2 regions of the Serinicoccus marinus DSM 15273 genome follow, and region 2 is predicted to be linked to the other one. Evidence: predicted binding sites of a transcription regulator. Region 2 holds the regulator's gene; the other holds the start of a gene.
What was found. The regulator Rex, encoded in region 2, represses fermentation and respiration genes when NADH is low (regulators of the CRP and FNR family bind a similar motif). The targets are predictions, from matches to a motif close to CTTGTGAANNNNTTCACAAG.

Region 1 (3,849 bases), 1.3 Mb from region 2:
GCCTCGGCGTGGGGGACGTGCTGGTGACCTGCGACGACGACAACGTCGGCTCCGCGCGAGCCATCGAGCGCTGCGGCGGGGTCCTCGCGGACCTGCGCACCCCGCCCGGCGGCGGCATGCCCAAACGCCGCTACTGGATCCCGGCCCCGGTGGTGCCGCTCAGGCGTCGGTGAGGCCCAGGGCGTGCCGCATCGCGGTGAGCTTGACCTCGGTCTCGGCCAGCTCGGCGGCCGGGTCGGAGGCCGCGACGATCCCGCCGCCGGCGAAGATGCGCATCGAGTGCCGGTCGTCGGCCAGCTCGCCGCAGCGCAGCGCGATGCCCCAGTCGCCGTCGCCGGAGCCGTCCATCCAGCCGACCGGGCCGGCATACCGGCCGCGGTCCATGCCCTCCAGCTCGCCGATCACCCGCGCCGCCGCCTCGGTGGGGGTGCCGCAGACCGCCGCCGAGGGGTGCAGCGCCGCGGCCAGCCGCAGCGAGGTGGCCTCGCTGTGCATGGTGCCGATGAGGTCGCTGGCGAGGTGGTAGACGTCCGGCAGCTCCAGCACGTAGGGCGCCTCCGGGACGACGAGGTCGCTGCAGTGGGGCGCCAGGGCCTCGGCCACCGACCGCACGGCGTAGTCGTGCTCGTCCAGGTCCTTGGTGCTGCTGACGAGCCGCAGCCGAGGGTCGACCGGGTGCGCGGGGTCGCCGGTGCCGGGCACGTCGGTGTCGGGAGCGGGGATGCCGTTCGGCCGTCGGATCGTGCCGGCCAGGACCCGCGAGCGGACCTTGCCGCCCTGCAGCCGGACCAGCATCTCCGGGGTGGCCCCCACCAGCCCCGAGACGGCGAAAGTCCAGGTGGCGGCATACCGCTTCTCCAGCCGCTCGAGCACCGGGGCGACCCGCACCACCCGACCCTCGCGGTGCCGCACCGTCACGTCCCGGGCCAGCACCACCTTGTCGACCTCACCCTGGTCGATCCGGCGCACCGCGGCCGCCACGACGCCCGGCCAGTCCTCGGCGCCCACGGAGCCGTCGGACTCGACCAGCGGGTCGGCCACCTCGATGTCCTCATTGACGCGCCCCAGCAGCTCCGCGGGGTGCTCGACCGGCCACGGTTCGTCCTCGGCGACCACCTGGGTGACCCAGGCCAGGCCGTCCCGGCGCCCGATGACGACCCGGGGGATCGTGAGGCTGCTCTCGTCCCGGGAGTCGGCGGCGAAGGTGAAGGAGCCGAAGGTCACGAGACCGGTGCCGGGCAGCCGGACCTCGTCCTCGACCACGGCCGCGGCGCGCACCTGCGTCCACCACGTCTCGGCCTCGCGGAACCGGTCCGGCCCGGTGGCGCTCACCCCGGCCACCCGGCCCCACCCGACCAGGCCGTCGCCCTCGCGCAGCCAGGCCACGACGTCGCGCGGGTCGACCTCGTCGGGCACGCGGGTCAGCAGGTCGCCCGGGGCGTCGACCGCGAGGGTGCGGGCGCGCAGGCGGGGCAGGGTGCGGGTCACAGCCACAGCCGACCACTGTAGGACGTGATGGGAGGATGGCCCGCATGAGCCCGACACGCGCCGACCTCGACAAGCAGCCGCACGAGGTGGCCCGGATGTTCGACGGCGTGGCGCGGCGCTACGACCTCACCAACACCGTGCTCAGCGGAGGCATGGACCACCTGTGGCGGCGTGCCGTGGTGCGCGCGGTCGGCGCGGCCCCGGGCGAGCGCGTGCTGGACATCGCCGCGGGCACCGGCACCTCCAGCGAGCCGTATGCCGACCGCGGTGTCCAGGTGGTCCCCGCGGACTTCTCCCTGGGCATGCTCACCGAGGGCTACCGCCGGCGGCCCGACCTGCCGTTCACCGCGGCGGACGCGATGCGGCTGCCCTTCGCCGACGACTCCTTTGACGTGGTGACGATGAGCTTCGGGCTGCGCAACGTCGCGGACGTCGACGCTGCGCTGCGCGAGTTCCGCCGCGTGGTGCGCCCCGGTGGCCGGTTGGTGGTGTGCGAGTTCAGCCGCCCGGTCCTGCCGGTCTTCGCCACGGTCTACCGCAACTACCTCATGCGGGCCCTGCCCCGCGTGGCCCGCCGCGTCAGCTCCAACCCGGAGAGCTACGTCTACCTCGCCGAGTCGATCCGCGCCTGGCCCGACCAGCGCGCGCTGGCGCAGCAGGTCCGCGCGGCCGGGTGGGAGCAGGTGCGGTGGCGCAACCTCAGCGCCGGTGTCGTCGCGCTGCACCACGCGGTCGCCCCCGTCGACTGATCGCCCATTAGCCCGCGTCGTCCTGACGTATTTGGTCTGAGGCGTCCCTGCGCCGATCCGGCGGCCGGCAGGAGCCTAGACTTCGCAGAGTTCGTGAACGTTGTCACAAGCGAGGCGCCAACAGTGAGTGAGCAGGTCGAGACAGCCGACGTCATCGTCGTCGGCGCCGGGCCGGGAGGCTCGAGCACCGCCGCCTACCTCGCGTCCCACGGCCTCGACGTTCTGCTGCTGGAGAAGTCCACCTTCCCGCGCGACAAGATCTGCGGCGACGGGCTCACCCCGCGCGCCGTCCGCGAGCTGATCCACCTCGGCGTCCCCATCGACGAGGCCGACGGCTGGCACCGCACCCGGGGTCTGCGGATCATCGGCGGCGGGATGCGCCTGGAGCTCGACTGGCCTGGCAACGCGACCTTCCCGCCCTTCGGGCTGGTGCGGACCCGGCAGGACCTGGACGAGACCCTGGCCCGCCACGCCGCGGCGCGCGGGGCGCGGCTCCTCGAGGGCATCAACGTCCAGACGCCGGTCCTCGACGGGCGCGGTCACATCTGCGGCGTGCAGGCCAAGGTCATGGGTCCGGACGGGCGGGCCACGGGGGAGCGCCGTGAGTTCCGGGCCCAGGTCGTCGTGGCCGCCGACGGCAACTCCAGCCGGCTCTCGCTCGGGATGGACCGTCCCAAGCGCGACGACCGGCCGATGGGGGTCGCGGTGCGGGCCTACTACGAGACCCCGCGGCACGACGACGCCTACCTCGAGTCCTGGCTGGAGCTGTGGACGAAGGACGCACGCGGGGAGCGGGACGAGCTCATGCCCGGCTACGGCTGGATCTTCCCGCTGGGCGACGGCACCGCCAACGTCGGCCTCGGGATCCTCGACACCTCGGAGGCCTTCGGCACCTTCGACTACCGCGACGTCATGCGGCGGTGGGTGGAGACGATGCCCGAGGGCTGGGGTTTCTCCGAGGAGACCCGCCAGGCCCCGATCCGGGGTGCCGCGCTGCCGATGTGCTTCAACCGGCAGCCGCTCTACGACCGGGGGCTGCTGCTCGTCGGTGACGCCGGCGGCATGGTCAACCCGTTCAACGGCGAGGGGATCGCCGAGGCGATGGAGGCCGGACGGCACGCCGCCGAGGTCATCAGCGCGGCGCTGGCCCGGGCCACGCCGGGGGAGCGGGAGGCCGTGCTCCACAGCTACACCGCGGCCATGAAGGACGCCCTCGGCGGCTACTACACCCTCGGCCGCGGCTTCGCCACGCTCATCGGCAAGCCCGAGATCATGCGGCTCGCGGTGAAGTACGGCCTGCCGCGCCGTTCGCTCATGCGGCTGCTGCTCAAGATCATGGCCAACCTGCCGCAGGAGCGCGGCGGCGGGCTCGACGACCGCGTCATCAACGCCCTGAGCAGGATGACTCCGGCGGCATGAGACGCTGTGTTGACCTTAGGATAAGTATGCGCGCGACCCCGGTGAGCCCAGCGCTGGGCCTGTCCCGAAAGGAGTGCTGAGGCAAGACATGGACTACCACCCCTATCTGCCCATCATCTTCTTCCTCTTCTTCGGCCTGCTCTTCGCCTTCGGGTCGGTCTTCGGCGGGGGGCTGCTGGGCCGGGTGACCTAC
Region 2 (3,849 bases):
CGGGACCTCCTCGACGCCGGAGTGGAGCTGCTTGACGCGTGTCGTGGGCGTGTGCAGCAACTTGTCCACGACCCGCTGGACGGTCTGGCGCACCTCGGCGCGCTCGTCGTCCGGCAGGTGCGGCAGACGCTGGTCCAGCCGCGTCATCTCCGCGTCGACCACGCGGCCCGCGGAGGTGCGCAGGGCAGCCAGCGTGGGGCCGAGCCGCGCGGCGTGCCGCTCGGTGAGGTAGGTCGCGACCTCGGTCGCGACCAGGCCCCGGACCGCCGTGACGGCGGCCGGCTCGGTCGCGGACCCGGCGTCGCCCGCCCCCGCCAGGCCCGCGGCCTGGTGCAGATCGGCGAGACCCCAGAGGTGGACCCCGCGCAACCGGGACACGGCCGGGTCGACGTCGCGCGGGAGCGCGAGGTCGACCAGCGCGAGCGGCGACCCGGCCCGTCCGGCCTCGCTGCGGGCACGCGCGAGGCCGGGACCGTCCAGGACGTGCCCGACAGCACCGGTGCAGGTGAGGACGAGATCGGCGCAGCCCACGGCAGCGGCCAGGTCGGACCAGGGCAGGCTCCGGGCACCGTGGGTCGAGGCCAGCCGGTCGGCACGGTCGCGAGTCCGGTTCACGACGGTGAGGTCGTGCACCCCGTGCCGCGCGAGGGTCGCGACGGCGAGGCCGGACATGGCCCCTGCCCCCACGACGACCGTGCGTGCCTCGGTGAGGTCGGGCAGGACCGACGCGGCCTGGTCCAGACCGAGGCCGACCAGCGAGCGGGAGACCTCGTCGATGCCCGTCTCGGCGTGCGCCCGCTTGCCCACCCGCAGCGCCTGCTGCACGAGCGGGTTGAGCGACGGACCCAGGTGCCCGTGCCGTTGCGCCAGGGCGAGGGCCTCGCGCAGCTGCCCCAGGACCTGGCTCTCGCCGACGGCCAGGGAGTCCAGCCCGCAGGCGAGCTCGAAGAGGTGGGCCACGGCGCGGTCGTCGTAGTGGACGAAGAGGTGGTCGGTGAGCTGGTCGCGGGTGAGCCCGGTCAACCCTCCCAGCGCGGCCCCGATCTCCTCGAGCGCCCCGTGGAAGGTCCCTGCCTCCACGACCACCTCGAGCCGGTTGCAGGTGGAGAGCACCAGCGCCTCGTGGACGTGGTCGCCCGCCCGCAGGCCGGTGGCCAGCTGCCGGGAGCCGTCGGTGTCGAGGACGGCCTGCTCGAGCAGGTCGATCGGTGCGGTGCGGTGGGACAGACCCACGACGAGGACGCTCACGAGACCCCCTCCACCGGTGTGCCGGACACGGCGACCTCCCGCTGGTGCTGGTGGAAGGTGAGGATCTGCAGCTCGGTAGCCAGGTCGACCCGACGCACGTCGACGTCGGGCGGCACCTGGAGCACGACCGGGGCGAAGCTGAGGATCGAGTGCACGCCGAGCTCGACGAGCACGTCGGCCACCTCCTGGGCCGCCTCGGGCGGCGTCGTGATGACCCCCACCGACACCGGCGCGGCGGTGCGCAGCTGGGCGAGCGGCTGCACGGGCATACCCTCCACGTGGCTGCCCACGACGTCGGGGTCGTTGTCGGCGAGCGCGACGACGTGGAAGCCACGGGTCGCCAGACCCTCGTAGCTCGCGAGGGCACGGCCGAGGTTGCCCATCCCCACGATGACGACGGGCCAGTCCTGGCTCAGCCCGAGCTCGGCGGAGACCTGCTCGACCAGTCGGGAGACGTCGTAGCCCACCCCTCTGACGCCGTAGGAGCCGAGGTGGGAGAGATCCTTGCGCACCTGGGCCGAGCGCACGCCCGCGAGCGCGGCGATCTCCTCGCTGGAGATGGAGGTATGCCCCTGCTCGGCGACCGTGGTGAGGGCCTGGAGGTAGCCCGGCAGCCGCCCGACCGTGGCGTCCGGCACCCCGCGCCGGTTCGACTCGGCCATCACGGCGGCACCGGCTCCTCTCTGGATGGGTGGCGCCGGGGACGGGAGGGGCTTATATCAGACCCTCACCGAGCGGTCGGCGCGGACCCTTCAACTGTAGGCTCGCACCCCTGGTTCCACCAAAACGGCGCCGAGGTCCGGGCTCAGCGCCCCGACCCGCGCCGACGCCCACGGGACAGCGCGAGCCGTAGCTCGCCGGGCTCGATCCGCCAGCGTGCGACCGGCTCGCCGTCCACGATCAGGACAGGCACCTCGGTGCTCCACCGGTCGTGCTCCTGCTGGTCCATGTCCCCCGCGGCACGCTCGGCGTCGATGTCCCGGACCCGGACCTCGTCGACCTGCTCCCGGGCCACCGCGAGCATCTGGTCGCACAGGTGGCAGCCAGGCCGGGAGAGCATCTCGACGCGGGGCTCGGCGCCCGGGGCGCGCTCCCGTCTCCACCACGGCATACCTGGTCCTTCCCTCGCCACGCTCAGCGTCGTCTCCGGGGACGACGACGGCGCCCTCCCTGTCGCGGGACGGGCGCCGTGGTCGGATCGTCATCGGCCGGTGGCCGACGACCTCACTTCTTGTTGCGACGCTGGTGACGCGTCTTGCGCAGCAGCTTGCGGTGCTTCTTCTTGGCCATCCGCTTGCGGCGCTTCTTGATCACTGAGCCCATGGGGCCATCCTTCGTCGTCGTCGGTCCTGATGGTGCCTCCGCCGGCCTGCGTCGTGCGGACGCGGGGCGGGGCACGGCCCGGTCAGCCTAGCGCGGCGCAGCGCCGTGCCCCAAAGCGACCCGGTCACGCAGGTCGGCTGCAGGGCCGTCGCCGGGGTCGCCGGCCACGGCGGTCGGACGCGTCAGGCAGTGCCGTGGTAGGAGTCCTCGAGGTAGGCGTGCACCGCCTTCTCGGGCACCCGGAAGGACCGTCCGACCCGCACCGCGGGCAGCTCGCCCGAGTGCACCAGCCGATACACGGTCATCTTGGACACGCGCATGACGGCAGCCACCTCGGCCACGGTCATGAACGTCATCTCGGCGAGCTGGCGCTCATCTGCCATCGGACGCATCCCGTCTCTTGAACTTCTGTGCAGGCAGCGCGCACGGCTTCCCCTCCGGCAAGCGGCCTGCGTGGTTGTCGGGTTAACACTAGGGGCAGATGTGGTGCTTGCGAAAGTCGTGGGACGAAAAAACTCCAGCGCGACACGCGGGGTGGTGTCAACGGGATGCACGGGCCTGGAGTTGTCCGGCGGGTCCGGAGGGGCGGCCGGAGGGTCTCAGTCGAAGTACGGGTCCAGCCCCCAGCCCGGCAGACTCGCCCGGCGGGTCGCCATGATCGCGGCGTCCACCGGCTCGTCGAGGTCGTGGCCCTCGTCCCAGCGGCCGTAGCGGATCTCCCGCCCCCCACGATCCCCCATGGACCGCGGCGCCGTCACGCCGTACATCTCCTCGACGTGCCGCCGCCACTCCTCCGGCACCGCCGTGGCGGGGTCCACCGGCCGCCCGGTGACCACGCCGATGAGGTGCGTCCACGCCCGTGGCACCACCTCGACCAGCTCATACCCTCCCCCGCCGAGCGCGACCCACCTGCCCTCGGTCAGGTCGTCGGCCAGCTCCCGCACCCACCCGTAGGCGACCGCGAGCGCCTCCATGGAGACCGACAGGTGGGCCAGCGGGTCGGCGTAGTGGCAGTCGCAGCCGTGCTGGCTCACGACGATCTGGGGGTCGAAGGCGCGGGCGAGGGTCGGCACCACGGCCTGGTAGGCCCGCAGCCACCCCTCGTCCCCGGTGCCCGGGGGCAGGGCGATGTTGACCGCCGAGTCCGGCGCCTTCGGGCCGCCGGTGTCACCGGGGAAGCCGGTGCCGGGGAAGAGCGCCCGGCCGGTCTCGTGCATCGAGACCGTCATCACCCGCGGCTCGTTCCAGAAGCACCGCTCCACCCCGTCGCCGTGGTGG

Region 1: FU792_RS12520 (geranylgeranyl reductase family protein) is a predicted target of Rex. The motif match lies at 2,328-2,347, and genes of this name have one in related genera.

The regions. Positions count from the first base shown of each region.
Region 1 covers NZ_CP043808.1:2,617,100-2,620,948, reverse strand. Annotated here, with positions in the region: gene FU792_RS12535 (GNAT family N-acetyltransferase) at 1-173, shown strand, start outside; gene FU792_RS12530 (isochorismate synthase) at 160-1,494, opposite strand; gene FU792_RS12525 (demethylmenaquinone methyltransferase) at 1,533-2,237, shown strand; gene FU792_RS12520 (geranylgeranyl reductase family protein) at 2,361-3,656, shown strand; gene FU792_RS12515 (NADH-quinone oxidoreductase subunit A) at 3,745-3,849, shown strand, end outside.
Region 2 covers NZ_CP043808.1:453,549-457,397, reverse strand. Annotated here, with positions in the region: gene FU792_RS02285 (glutamyl-tRNA reductase) at 1-1,248, opposite strand, end outside; gene FU792_RS02280 (redox-sensing transcriptional repressor Rex) at 1,245-1,910, opposite strand; gene FU792_RS02275 (glutaredoxin family protein) at 2,054-2,359, opposite strand; gene FU792_RS02270 (30S ribosomal protein bS22) at 2,473-2,571, opposite strand; gene FU792_RS02265 (helix-turn-helix domain-containing protein) at 2,754-2,954, opposite strand; gene FU792_RS02260 (acetoin utilization protein AcuC) at 3,171-3,849, opposite strand, start outside.